Regions from separate parts of the Rhodococcus sp. IEGM 1318 genome, predicted to be linked through region 1. Evidence: riboswitches for the same ligand, from Rfam matches in the RefSeq annotation. Region 1 holds a riboswitch; the other holds the start of a gene.
The links. Region 1 has a riboswitch for cyclic di-AMP ahead of R4P65_RS26565 (transglycosylase family protein). Riboswitches for the same ligand answer to the same signal wherever they lie in the genome.
Positions count from the first base shown of each region.

Region 2: linked by a shared signal. The riboswitch ahead of R4P65_RS09745 (C40 family peptidase) and the one ahead of R4P65_RS26565 (transglycosylase family protein) in region 1 are both predicted to bind cyclic di-AMP.

Region 1 covers NZ_JAWLSC010000013.1:151,577-158,724, reverse strand. The annotation lists gene R4P65_RS26590 (MFS transporter) at 1-1,272, shown strand, start outside; gene R4P65_RS26585 (DUF2771 domain-containing protein) at 1,299-1,766, shown strand; gene R4P65_RS26580 (cold-shock protein) at 1,854-2,267, opposite strand; gene R4P65_RS26575 (hypothetical protein) at 2,483-2,710, shown strand; gene R4P65_RS26570 (YccF domain-containing protein) at 2,744-3,133, shown strand; cyclic di-AMP (ydaO/yuaA leader) riboswitch at 3,378-3,598, shown strand; gene R4P65_RS26565 (transglycosylase family protein) at 3,607-4,170, shown strand; gene R4P65_RS26560 (hypothetical protein) at 4,253-4,441, opposite strand; gene R4P65_RS26555 (helicase-associated domain-containing protein) at 4,502-6,826, shown strand; gene R4P65_RS26550 (hypothetical protein) at 6,914-7,039, shown strand.
Region 2 covers NZ_JAWLSC010000003.1:302,014-309,161, forward strand. The annotation lists gene R4P65_RS09725 (hypothetical protein) at 1-13, shown strand, start outside; gene trpD (anthranilate phosphoribosyltransferase) at 127-1,218, shown strand; gene R4P65_RS09735 (Lrp/AsnC family transcriptional regulator) at 1,262-1,537, opposite strand; gene R4P65_RS09740 (DEDD exonuclease domain-containing protein) at 1,616-3,376, opposite strand; cyclic di-AMP (ydaO/yuaA leader) riboswitch at 3,898-4,076, shown strand; gene R4P65_RS09745 (C40 family peptidase) at 4,091-4,648, shown strand; gene R4P65_RS09750 (C40 family peptidase) at 4,974-6,026, shown strand; gene R4P65_RS09755 (peptidase MA family metallohydrolase) at 6,101-7,148, shown strand, end outside.

The DNA of each region.
Region 1 (7,148 bases):
GCCGTCGCCCTCGCCAACACGCTGTTCTTCTCTGCCGCGACGGGTGAGGACAAGACCAAGGTCGCGCTATATCTCCTGATCACGATCGCGCCGTTCGCCGTGATCGCGCCGCTCATCGGTCCGATGCTCGACCGCTTGCAGCGTGGCCGCCGAATCGCGCTCGCGTCGTCGTTCGGAGTCCGGACGCTCCTCGCGGTGATCCTGGTCTTCAACTTCGACAGCTGGATTTTGTATCCGGCCGCGCTCGGCATGATGGTGCTCAGTAAATCGTTCTCGGTACTCAAGAGTGCAGTGACTCCACGCGTGCTACCACCGGAAATAGACTTGGTACGAGTCAATTCGCGCCTGACAGTCTTCGGGTTGATCGGTGGAACGATCGGGGCCGGCGCTGTCGCGGGTGCGCTCGCCCTCGCTTTCGGCTCCACCGGCGCCTTGTGGTTCGCGGTTGCCGTCACCGTCTTCGGCGCATATCTGAGCATGCGAATCCCGTCGTGGGTCGAGGTCACCGAGGGCGAGGTTCCCGCGACCATCACTTACCACCCGGACGAGGCACATCACGCCGGCAGCGCCCCACCACAGCCGAACGCGAAACCGGCCAAGGTCCGTCAGCCTCTCGGACGGGCAGTGATCATCGGACTCTGGGGCAACGGAACCATCCGAGTGCTCACCGGCTTTCTGACGCTCTACATCGCGTTCGTCGCCAAATCACGTACCGATCACGAGCCACTCCAGCAGGCCATGATGCTCGGCTTGGTCGGCGCAGCCGCCGGTCTGGGTAACTTCGCCGGCAATGCCGCGGGCGCTCGACTCAAGCTCGGCCGGCCCGCGTTGATCGTGCTTCGGTGCACGGCCTCGGTATGGATCATCGCCGTGATCGCCGCTCTGACGGACAACCTGATGACCGCCGCCCTGGCCACGCTCATCGCTTCCGCCGCCAGCGCCCTCGCCAAGGTCTCGCTCGACGCATCACTGCAGCACGACCTGCCCGAGGAATCGATCGCGTCCGGATTCGGCAGATCCGAGACGGTTCTGCAGTTGAGCTGGGTACTCGGCGGCGCATTGGGGGTTCTGCTTCCGACCGAATACTGGATCGGGTTCACTGTTGTATCGGTGTTCCTGACGATCGGGCTACTACAGACCTTCCTGAGCTACCGAGGAAACAGCCTCCTGCCCGGCCTCGGCGGGAAGCGACCCGATCTGGCCGAACAAGAAGTGACCGAAGTGATTTACACCGGTAAATCCAACCGAGGACAAGGAAGTACTCCGCAGTGATGATGCGCTCGAGAACAAAGAAGATCGTGGCAGCGATCAGTGTCCTGATGGTGGTGGCACTGGTTGCTTACGTCTCCGTTCTTTTCGTGATCATCAAGAACATCAACGACGACCCCGACAAGCTGCCGGTCATCACTGCATACGCACACGGCAAGACGATCGAGACCAACCCTGCCGGGTTCTGCACCATCGATCTGTCCCAGTGCGCCCAGGTGGGCGACATCTACGCACTCGACGTTCCCGCGGGCTATCCGTTGCAGCTGTCGTTGTCGACGGACGTCTCCGATGCGCAGTGGGCCCTGCTGGCGGTCTACGAGGATGCCGACGGCAACCAGACCGGCGAACCCCGAGTCTTCGAGCCCGGCGAGGCCCTGGCAGTGACGGTCGAATCTTCGAGCGATCCCGTCAAACAACTCGTCGGCGTCGAAATCCACCTCGCCGTCGGTGAGGGAAGCGAGCAGGGACTGCTGATCTGGTCGATCAAGACCGCCTGATCCCCGGACCATGAAAATGCCCTGTACACCGATTGGTGTGCAGGGCATTTTGTCAGCAGCTGTGTACGGCAGCTCGTGTCGAAGCGATCAGGTGTCGAGCTCGCGCGCGACAGCCCGGACGACCTCGGAGATCCGCTGAGCGGTCTTGCGGTCCGGGTACTTGCCGTTGCGCAGATCCGGCTGGACCTTCGCCTCGAGCAACGTGATCATGTCCTCGACCATGCCGTGCAGCTGGTCAGGGGTGTGCTTACGCTCGACGGGCTCACGACGCGTCGCCGTAGCGCCGCGCAATGACGGCGCCGGCTCGAGCACCTTCAGGCTCAGCGCCTGCGGACCGCGGCGACCTGCAGCCATGCCGAACTCGACGCGCTGGCCGGCCTTCAAGCCCTCGACGCCCTCGGGGAGAGCGGAAGCACGGACGTAGACGTCCTCGCCCTCTTCCTGCGACAGAAAGCCGAAACCCTTTTCGACGTCGTACCACTTCACCTTGCCGGTCGGCACCGCGTTCACCTGCTCATCACTCGACTGGGGCATCTGCCCCAATGTGCTCGGGAGGCTCTCGAAAGAGCCTCATGGCCTTGCTCGCATCGCTTCCGGTGGAAGAATGCAAAAGAACGCGCCCCACACTTGCTTCAGCGGGGCGCGCAGTCTGTTAACAGTCTACCTGTGACGAACCCGGGTCGGCACCCAGGTTTACAGGCACTATCCTCGTAGGTGTGGACCCTCAACCGAACCCGCGCACTTCCGGCACCGGAAACGGTCTGTTCCGTACGGCGATGGCACTGTTCATCGTCGGATTCCTGGCGATCGTGGCCATCTTCGCGGTCCACATCTTCAGCGACACTCCGCCCGGCCTGGCCTTGTATCTCGTCGCACTCGCATGCCCGATCGGCTTCCTGCTCGCGATCGTCTACACGCTGAGATCCGGTCGACGCGTGCGCTGATCTCTCCCGCCTCCAACCGAAAGGTCACTGACCATGAGAATCCTCCTGAACGTGATCTGGCTGGTGTTCGGCGGCTTCTGGCTGGCATTGGGTTACTTCGCCGCAGGCATCATCTGCTGCATCCTCATCATCACGATTCCCTTCGGAATCGCAGCGTTCCGCATCGGCATCTACGCACTGTGGCCGTTCGGTAAGACCGTCGTCGACAAGCCGACCGCCGGTGTCGGTTCGATGATCGGCAACGTCATCTGGGTGATCATCGCCGGCATCTGGTTGGCGATCGGACACATCGTCACCGCCGTCGCGATGGCAATCACGATCATCGGAATTCCGCTCGCGGTCGCGAACCTGAAGATGATTCCGATCTCGCTGATGCCGCTCGGCAAGGAGATTGTCGACGTGGACCGCGTCAATTACGCATAGCCGTCGAATCCATCCCTGTAACGATGTGACCTTGATCACATTACGGATGGATAACAGAACGGACACAACCGGACATTCACTGAAGCACCCCCACCTACCTGGGAAGAGTCTCCTGCGCTTTGTGTGACGCGTTGTACGTCTTTCGCCACGCCGCGTTATCAAATGGTGACACGAGCGACTCGAGCCGTTACCGTCGTTTTCGGCCGGGAAACTCGGCCACCTCCGGCCCGCCGCGCCAAGCCTTGTCCCGCGGGTACCGGACTTCCGACAGAGCATTCCAGGGACGAGGACGGGGGACCCAAAGTCCTCTGTGAGAACAGAAAAGTTCTCCAGTGGACACCGGTTCGATCGCAAGACCGAATCTTGGGGTGAAGCCAGACCCTTTCCAGCCAGGAAAGGCGAGGCCGGGCGACCTCTCAGCCCGAACCCGACAGCTGACCTCGCAGGCGCGTGTGGAGAGGATTTCGACCATCATGAGCGGACGCCATCGCAAGCCCACCACCACCGGCCGCACTGTCGCCAAGGTCGCCGTCACCGGCGCCATCATGGGCGTAGCAGGAATTGCAGCCACCGGAACCGCAAACGCTGCCCCCGACTCCGACTGGGATCGTCTCGCCCAGTGTGAGGCCGGCGGAAACTGGGCCATCAACACCGGCAACGGTTACCAGGGCGGATTGCAGTTCTCCCCCAGCACGTGGAACGCACACGGCGGCGGACAGTATGCAGCCACCGCAAACCAGGCCTCTCGCGAGCAGCAGATCGTTGTTGCCGAGCGTGTTCTTGCAAACCAGGGTTGGGGCGCATGGCCCTCCTGCTCCTCCAGCCTCGGACTGAGCAGCGGCGCCACCGAGCGTTCCGCTCCAGCCACCACGGCTCCTCAGGCAGCTCCGGCTCCGGCTCAGCAGGTCGCTCAGACCGTTGCGCACCCGGTTGCCGACGCCATCGATCAGGCAATCGCGTTCGCCAAGGCCAACGGCATCCCGGTCGACCCGCAGATCCTCGCAGCCGCAGACACCGCGAAGACGTTCCTCAAGTAACACCGGCAAGACTGTCCGCTCGGACGCTCGAACTAGAGAAGGCCCGCACCGAATCGGTGCGGGCCTTCTTCTTGTCGAGTTGTTATCGGTTGATGACTGTGTGCGGGTGTACGTAAGGGAGTGACTCCACCGGAACCGGAAAAGTGGTGTCCTCGCCGAAGGGTGAAAGTCCACCTGCACGGGTCGATGACAATTCGGTCACTGCGTGATCTCCGTCTGCAGTTTCCGGCCATCCTGGATCTACATAGTGTTGCTTCGAATTGTTGGCCACGAAGTCATTTTGACAGGACGCCGTTACGCCGTACAGACCAGGTCTCTAATCTGATACCTGATGACCGAAACACGTGGCACCCCGGCGGGCAGTTCCGCAGCCGAAAGTCTGACCGATTGGCTCTCGGCGCGCAGTGACGCCGAGTTGACGGAGTTGCTGCGTCTGCGCCCCGATCTGGCCGTGCCACCGCCGAGCACGATGGTGGTTCTCAGCGGTCGGGCGCAGCAACGCGCGTCGGTCAGCCGAGCGGCCGACGAGCTCGACACCCTCGATTTCGGTCTTCTCGAATTGTTGGCACTCGGTGGCGCTGAGGAAACTCCGATGACTCGGGCGGAACTCAACAGTGCAATCGCCGACCGCGCACTTACCGGCAAGGGCAAGGTCACCAAGAAGGCCGTCGACAAGTCGCTGTCGAAGATGCGCGAGTCCGCCCTCATCTGGGGTGTCGATCCCATCAGCGTCGTCCCGGCAGTCATCGGGATGATTCCCTGGCGTGTGGGTCGTGCCCTCGAACCTGCCGAGGCGATGTCCGAGACCGAGATCTCGGCGGCCCTCGACGCTCTGGACACCCGAGAACGGGATCTCCTCGAGACTCTTGCCAACTCCAGCCCGATCGGCCGCACCCGCGACGCTGCCCCTGGAACGCCGCCCGAGCGCCCGGTTCAGCGACTGCTGGCAGCCGGCCTGTTGCGGTGGCTCGACGAGCAAACCGTCGAACTCCCGGCGACGGTTCGTCAGGCCATCCGCGGCGAGCCGGTTTTCGATCCGACGACACTGACCGCACCGGTCATCGGGGGCGACAAACTCAAACCGGCGGACGTGAACGCCGCAGCAGCCGGCGAGGCGCTCGAGTTGGTACGCCAATGCGAGAACGTGATCGCAGTTCTGGGAGTAGCACCGGCCCCCGCCCTGCGAGCCGGTGGACTCGGCGTTCGAGAACTACGACGTGTAGCCAAAACTGCCGATCTCGACGAAGCGCGTGTGAGCCTGCTTGTCGAATTACTCTCCGCAGCCGGACTCATCGCGAGCGGAACGCCCGACCCGGCGCCGATCTCGGACAACGCGGACGAATACTGGACGCCCACACTCGCCGTCGACGGCTGGCTGAACGCGTCCACAGCGCGACGGTGGGAGGTCCTGGCGTCCGCCTGGGTCGATGTACCGCGTGTTCCGTGGATGATCGGGCTGCGCGATTCCACCGACAAGCCGATCGCGGCACTGTCCGAGGAGGGCCGGGCACCGGCGGCACCGCGAGATCGTCAGGCCATTCTGGGGCTGCTAGCCGAACTCGACAGTGGTCAGACTGCGTCGGCCGTCGAGGTCAGTCGGCTGTTGGCGTGGCGACGTCCGCGGTGGAGCGGACGCCTACGGACCTTCGCGATCGAGCGGACTCTGGACGAGGCCGCCGCACTCGGACTGGTAGCCCGCGGCGCTTTGTCGTCACCGGGACGAGCATTGCTACACGGCGGGGACGCCGAAGCCGAAATGCAGTCCGCGCTACCCGACCCGATCGACTACATCCTGGTCCAGGCAGATCTGACTTTGGTTGCGCCCGGCCCGCTCGTACCGGATCTGCTCGAGCAGGTGAGCCTGGTCGCGGACATCGAGTCGGCAGGATCGGCCTCCATGTACCGCATCAGCGAGGACAGTGTGCGTCGTGCTCTCGACGCCGGTCTGACGGCCACCGAACTGCATGCCATGTTCGCCTCGAAATCGAAGACACCTGTCCCCCAATCGCTTTCGTATCTGATTGACGATGTTGCGCGTCGGCACGGACGACTGCGCGCCGGGGTCGCAGCGTCGTTCATCCGGTGCGAGGACGCATCACTGTTGGCGGAGGTACTCGCATCGGCGGTGGCCGAGTCCCTGGCATTGCGCGCGTTGGCTCCCACGGTCGCGATCTCCCAAGCCCCGCTACGCGAGGTCCTGGCCGAATTGCGCGCAGCCGGATTTGCGCCGGCCGGCGAAGACTCCTCGGGAACGCTGGTCGATCTTCGCCCACGCGGGGCTCGCGTACCGAACCGTCGCAGCCGACCGGCGTCGAGAATGCCTGCGAGCCCGTCGGCGGATCAGCTGGCGTCGTTGGTACGCACGATGCGTGCGGGCGACCGCGCTTCCGCCCCCGGCCGTGGCGGCGTTCGAACGGACGGTTCGCGCGAGAACAACGCTGCCACCATCGCCTTGCTGGCCACGGCGGCACGAGACAATTCCAGCGTCAACATCGGCTACGTCGACGCTCAGGGGGTCGCGACGCATCGCATCGTCGACCCCGTCAGCGTGGGCGGCGGACAGCTGGACGCCTTCGACCCGGCAAGCGGCGCGGTTCGCCGTTTCACGTTGCACCGCATTACTTCCGTCAGCCCCGTCGACTCCGGAAAAAAGTAGCAAAAAAGAAGCAACTGGCATTTTTCTGTAAATGAAGTATGGTCGAGGTCAGTTTGTGATTGCCACTTCGAAAAATGAGGAGCGACAATGGCTGACAAGGCGCCGGGTAAGAACATGAAGAAACCCGCCCAGTCGATCAAGGAACGCCGCGCGGAAAAGCGGGCGAAAACTGCGGAGTCTTCCGAGTTCATCCGTAAGCGGAAGCGGAGCTGACAGCAAAGTCCAGAGGAAGACGAGCTGACTGCGAAGCTGACCAATGCCTACCTCCACCGACACCCTCGTGCACCTGCACGAAACATTCAACCTGTTCAAGTCGCGCAAT
Region 2 (7,148 bases), on a different contig from region 1:
CCGAAAGTCCTGAGCGGCCCTATTCGGTTTCCTCGCTACCTCACTGACTAGGCTGCGATGGTCATCGACAGCACGAAATGACAGCACGAAACACAGCCCACATGAACGACAGGGGACCAAGGCACTATGGCCGGCACCGACGCAACCAACGCCGTGAACGTCGATTCGAGTGCCGTGGTGCGGTCCTGGCCGATGATTCTCGGTTTGCTCACGGACGGCAGCGACTTGTCGGAAGCCGACAGTCGGTGGGCGATGGGCGAGATCATGTCGGACAACGCCACTTCCGCTCAGATCGCAGCTTTCGGCGTCGGGCTGAAGATGAAGGGTGAAACTCCCGCGGAGTTGGAAGGGCTCGCTGCCGCGATGCTCGAACACTCCCGGCGCGTGCCGGTCGATTCCGACGTCGTCGACATCGTCGGTACGGGCGGTGACCGCTCCAACACCGTCAACATCTCGACGATGGCCTCGATCGTGGTTGCCGCGTCCGGTGTGCGAGTTGTCAAGCACGGCAACCGCGCTGCTTCGTCCAAGAGCGGCGGAGCCGACGTGCTCGAGGCGCTCGGCGTTCGCATCAACCTCGGGCCGGAGCAGGTGGCGAGGTGTGTCGAGGAGGTCGGCATCGGCTTCTGCTTCGCGCCCGTCTTCCATCCCGCACTGCGCTTTGCCGCTGTGCCCCGCAAGGAAATCGGCATCCCGACGGCGTTCAACGTGCTCGGTCCACTGACCAATCCGGCTCGCCCGCGCGCCGGCCTGATCGGGTGCGCATTTCCGAAGCTGATCTCGGTTGTTGCGGGAGTACTTGCGCAGCGCGGCAATTCGGCGTTGGTGGTGCGCGGAGACGACGGACTCGACGAACTGACCACCTCCACGACTTCGACGGTCCACATCGTCGGCGGTGGAAGTGTGCGAACCGTCACGTTGGATCCGCGTGATCTCGGAATCGACCGCGTTCCTCTCGAAGAGTTGCGCGGAGGAGACGCCGAAGTCAACGCCACGGTGGCGCGAACGCTGCTCTCCGGGCAGAAGGGCCCCGTCCGGGACGCGGTCTTGCTGAATGCGGGAGCAGCCATCGCGGCATTCAACGGTGTCGGCGACGACCTCGAGGGTGCGATCTCTGCCGGGATGAACGCCGCCGCTGCCGCGATCGACAGTGGCGCGGGGGCTGAATTGCTTCACAAGTGGGCGGCACTCACCGTCGATCTGGCTGACCAAGCCTGATCGACGTCAGTCGAAGAAACGTCGAAGGGGCTCGGTCGACGGGCTACTCACCCAGCGAGAAACCGGCTTCGACGTCAGCGCTGGAGAACGACTGGAAGGCAATGTGTGTGGCGGTTCGGAGTACGCCGGGCACCTTGTTGATTCCTCCGGTGACCACGTCGGCGATCTGGGCGTGGTCACGTACTTTCACGATGGCAATCAAGTCGACGTCACCTGCGCACGAGTAGACCTCGGTCACACCGGACAGGTCGGCGACGGCCTGCGCGGTTTCCGGGATCCGAGCGGACTCGGCGTGAATCATGACGATGGCGTTGATCATTTCTCTCCTCGATTTCCCGGTGGGTTGTGATGACCCGGTGGTTTCGATCGAGCTTAGGGGTGCCGCCCCGTCGTTACGTCATCGATGTTCGGATTCGGTACCGGCCCGCGCGAGTCGGCACCAGGCTTCCCACCTGCCGGCACCGCCCACAGGTTCGACGTAGCCGGATGTCGCCGACACGATTCGGACACCGTCCGATGCGAGCCACCTTGCGATCAGGCCCAGTTCTTCGGGTGACGCGCCGCGAAACGGTGTGTTGTCCGGCAACACGGTTTCGGCGGCCGCTGTGATGGCGTCGACGACGGGCATCGGGTGTGTTCCGCGCCTGGCGAGGCCCGCGGAGGCGAGCCGTCCAGAGCGGATCACGGACAGCTCCCAGCCGCCGTCCCCGGTGGGGCGGGCGAGAACGAGTTGTTCGATCGCCGCGACTGCGGCGAGCCGCTGTGTGCGCCGCACTGCGGTAGCGACTGCGACGGTTCGGTCACGTAGACGAGCAGCATTCTCGAACAACGCGTGTGCGGACAGTTCGTCGATCCGCGCCTGCATCTGTTGTAAAGGAGCGTCGCTGGTTCCCCGGAAGAAACCACGCACAGCCTCAGGGGCCGCCGCGTAGTCCTCTGCAGTGATTTCCGGGGCCCAGGAGGCCGGACATGCTCCCAATTCGCGAGCGGGGCAGTCAGGGCCGTGGACGGCGCCGCGCCCCAGTCGCTTGGTGCAGGTGCGTAGACGACTGAACTCTGCGACTGTCTCGGCGACGTCTACTGCATCGGCGCGAGAGGTGAACGGGCCGATCGAATCGGCAGTCGCCGTGCGAACCACGGACAGTCTCGGAAACGCCTCGTCCGTGAGGGTGATCCACCAACCGCGCTTGGGAAACTTGGAACGACGGTTGTACGGCGGCGCATGCGCGCTCAGAAGGCGCAGTTCGCGGACTCCGGCTTCCAAAGCGTGCGCGCACTCGACGTGGTCGACGCGAGTGGCCAGCGCGACCATTTCCTTCATACGGCCGCGCGTCTCCGAACCGGTGAAGTAGTTACGGACGCGGCGTCGAAGGTCGGTAGCAGTTCCTATATAGAGGGCTTCGTCCGAAGGACCTCGGAAAAGGTAGACACCGGGGCTTCGCGGCAGGTTTGCGGCGAAGGACCGTTTGGCCCGCTGATGCGAGGAGATGTTGGGCAGGTAGTCGACGAGTTCGCTGTAACTGTGGACGCCCTGGTTTCCGACCCTGTCGATCAACCCGTGGAGGACATCGACCGTCGCACGCGCGTCGTCGAGCGCGCGGTGCGTCGGCTGGGTGGTCACTTGAAACAGATGGGCAAGTGCGGAGAGCTTCACCGAAGGTGCTTCGTCGCGTGTGAGTACCCGTCGGGCGAGTTTGACGGTGCACAGGACTCGGAACGCCGGCCACGGGCGTGCGCTGCGTGACGCCGCTGCTTTGAGGAAGCCGATGTCGAACGGCGCGTTGTGTGCCACCAGCACCGCGCCCTCGGCGAATTCGAGAAATGCAGGCAGGACACGTTCGATGGGAGGTGCGCCGATCAGCATCGCCGTGGTGATTCCGGTCAGCTCGACGATGTACGGCGGAATCGACCGGCCGGGATCGACGAGTGTTGCCATTTCGCCGAGTACCTCTCCGCCCCGGATCTTGACGGCGCCGATCTCGGTGATGGAGTCCTGGTCGGCGCTTCCGCCTGTGGTCTCGAGGTCGACGACGACAAACGTTGTCTCGCTCAGCGGTGTGTCCAGCTCGTCGAAGCTCAGTTGCCGCCCGACGTCGAATTTCTCCCCGTCGGAAAACGGGGGCGGAGACGGAAATTCTCGGGCCGAGGCGGGACTCACATCGCAGACAGTAGAAGGACCCCCCGACAGGAATGGGTGAGTGCTGACGCGGAATCCGGCTCACTCCGACTTCCATTGAGAAAGCAGTGGATCGACCCCCGACAAAAGTATGAGAGACGAGGATCACACTTGCGGCGGGAACTCGCGAATGCGGCCCCGTGCCTACTTGCCGGTAGGGCGATTCGTGAGGTTGTTGCTACGACGATCAGCCGCCGAAAATGCTCGTTTGATCGAAACAGGTTCTAGTATCAAGTAATCGGCGTTGAACTGCATGGAAGATCGGATTGTCGGGTTTGGTGACCCTTGTCAGTGGGTAACAAGCGCAGGTTTGCGGGCCAGGTGAGCCTCGCCGAACAGACCTGTCGTTATCTCTTCGTGACCCGTTGGGAGTATCGCGGGCGCGGCAGCACGATTTCCGGCGAATCGGGCGCGATTGTCACGAAGCGGTCGACATCGTCGCGATCATTTCGTAACCTTCCTGAGACCTAACGAAGTCTTGCCGGACCAAACAGGACCGGCATCGTCAGGAACCGCCTAATCGGGATCTCCGCGAGGAACCCGAACCGGGAACCCAAGTTTCCACTGGGGTGAATCCCGCCTGGGGTGCAGCACGCTCGATCGCTGCAGACCACGCGGGTAGGGCTGATCTTCCCAGCCCGAACCCGTCAGCTAACTCGGTCGGCGGATGAATGGAAGAAATGGAGCACCCCTTAAGTGGCGTCACAGAGTTTCAAGCGTTCAGCGCAGTTGGCAGTAGCCGGCGCGCTCGCAGTCGGTGCATTTGCTGCAACCGCTGCACCTGCCTCGGCAGACCCCATCACGATCCCCGGCGTCGGCACCTTCGAGGTTCCGGGCGTTTCTATTCCTCAGTTGCCGGTCGTCCCGGGCATCACCGACATCGCACCGGCCGCACCGGCCGCTCCCATCTCCAGTGTCGGTGAGCAGGCAGTTCGCGCCGCAGAGAGCAAGCTGGGCTCCCCGTACGTGTACGGCGCATCGGGCCCGGACGCATTCGACTGCTCCGGTCTGGTCCAGTGGGCATACAAGCAGGCCGGCCTGAACCTGCCTCGCACGAGCTACGATCAGGCTGCAGCCGGCGTTGCCGTTGCACAGTCCGATCTTCAGGTCGGCGACGTGATCTCCTTCTACGGCGGATCGCACTCGGGCATCTACGCCGGCAACGGCAATGTCATCCACGCGTCGACCGCTGGTCAGCCCGTGAAGCTCGCACCGGTCTCTTCGATGCCGTACGACGGCGCTCGTCGTTACTGATTTCTGATCACGCTCGACGGCTGTCTCCGGTAGGCAGTCGGAACGATCCGCCGCTGCAAGGCGGCGGAGCTCGGGGGAGCTCCGGATCTTCGAATGTGGGCCTCGAATCTTCTGATTCGAGGCCCACATTCTTTGTTTCTCGACAATCCGCCAGTACTTCACCCCGACACGCCTACCGGCGAGTAGACACAAACGTATGCCGTTCCGTAACCTTACCGAGACATTGCGCGGCCGAGGCAGGTACTGTGAATAGTTGACAGCCAGCTAACAGATCGTCGACCGATCCCGGTCGACGTCGCTTCATCGAGACGGAGAGTTGCATTCCGTGGTTTCATCGAAAAACAACAGTCGAGTACGCGCCGCATTGACAGTGGGAGTGCTGGCGTTCGGACTCGTCGCAGGGCCTTCGATGCAGGCCGGTGCCGACCCCGTCATCACCAACCCCACCGAGGCGCTCGACAAGCTGGGTGAACTCTCCCGGGTATCCGAGCAGACCAACGAAGCGCTGCACAACGCACAGATCGACCTCGACGCGAAGCTGGCGGTCGCGAATGATGCGGACGCGCGTTCGGCAGCCGATCAGGGTCTTCTCGACGCGGCTTCGGCACGTGTCGCCGAGTTCGCTCCGGCGGTAAACCGTATTGCCACAGCGAATTACCAGGGTGCGCGAACCAATCGCCTCTTTGCGTTGATGGTGAGCGACTCGCCGCAGCAGTTGCTCGATCAGATGTCCGCGCTCGACGTGATTTCCAACGACGCGGCGGTACAGGTCTCACAGTTCAACCAGGCCACTGCCGATGCGCGTGCTGCCTCGGAAGCGTCGAAGCGATCGGCCGAAGATGCTCGAACCGCCGCCGATCAAGCCCGTGCACTCAGTGACGACTTGCAGCGCAAGCAGAGTGAACTGCAGACGCAGATCGCCGATGTGACCAAGGCATTCCAGAACCTCACCGATGCCGAGCGTAACCAACTGAGCGGTACGCCATTCCCGCCGGACGTCGATCTCAGCAAAATTCTAGCTAACTTGACCCCGGGGTCCGGCGCCGCAGCGCTCCAGGCAGGCCTGACCCGTATCGGTGATCCGTACGTCTGGGGCGCAACCGGCCCGAACGAGTTCGACTGCTCAGGTCTGGTGGTCTGGGCCTACAAGCAGATCGGGAAGTCTCTGCCCCGTTCGAGCCAAGCGCAGGCACAGGGCGGTGTTCCGGTCTCGAGGGACCAACTACAGCCCGGTGACGTTGTGACTTTCTACAGCGACAACTCGCATGTCGGTATCTACGCCGGCGACGGGAACATTCTGCATGCGTCGACGTTCGGCGTACCGGTGAAGGTTCAGTCGATGGCAGGCATGGAGTTTTCCACTGCGCGTCGTTACTGACGGCTTGCTGCGTCCGGGCGACGTGTGGCCAGCCGCCGTGAAGCGTCGAGTCGAGTTCTCCTACACTCGGCACCGTGCCGACTGAACCGATGACGACGCCCGACGTCGGCGCAGATCAAAAACGCCGTTGGGAGTACCCGGCTCTCGTGGCGCTCGGTGTTGCCGTGGTGCTCGTTCTCGGTTTGACGATCTTCCTGACGAACAGGTCCGATTCCGACGAAAATGCAGCCAGCGAGCAGGATGCCGAACGAACCGCTCAGGTACAGGCCTTTCTCGATGCCTGGGCTGCGGCGCAGATGTCCGACGATCCGTCAGGGCTGGCGAAGTTCGTCGACGATGCTGCCGCACCCGGTGTGCTCGAAGCGGAGATTCGACGAGCCACTGCAGCGGGAGCGCTCGACTTCTCCGACTGGGGATACGAGATTCCCGGCGGCGGCCTGACTCCGGCGCCGCGAACCGGTGCGCCGGACGGAGACGTCGAAGTATGGAATGCGCAAGTCCTGTTGCGGTACGCCCTCGACGGCGTCGACGCGTTGCCCACTCGCAAGGGCGTGTCCATGACGCTCGCGAAACGCGGTGATCAGTGGTCGGTTCTTGCTGACGGCGCGATCGTCGGACTGGACGGAGCCCGAACGACGGGCGAATCCTGGAACGGCCCTTGGGACTTCGGCCCGCTGGCCGTCGCCGAAAATTCTGCGGGTAATGCGCTGGTGATCGGGCATCCGGGTCAGCAGGCGTTTGTTGATGCCTTGGCGTCCGATGTGGACTCGGCCATCGAGAACACGACGCAATTGTGGGGTCCATGGTGGTCCGAGCGAGCGGTGCTCATGGTGGCTGGATCGGCGGAGGAATTCACCGCACTGGTCGGCTCCCATCACGACGGCGCTTCGATTGCCGCAGTTTCGGTCGCGGATGCGACGGCGGACGGGTCTTCCGACGTGAGCGGCCAGCGGGTGGTTTTCTCGCCTGCCGCGGCTTCGAGGTTGACCGACATCACCAGGCGAACGGTGTTGCGCCACGAACTCATGCACATAGCCGCCCGATCGAAAACCCGCGACGGGTCACCGATGTGGGTGTTGGAAGGGTTCGCCGAATACGCGGGAAACCGCGGATCCTCGCGGG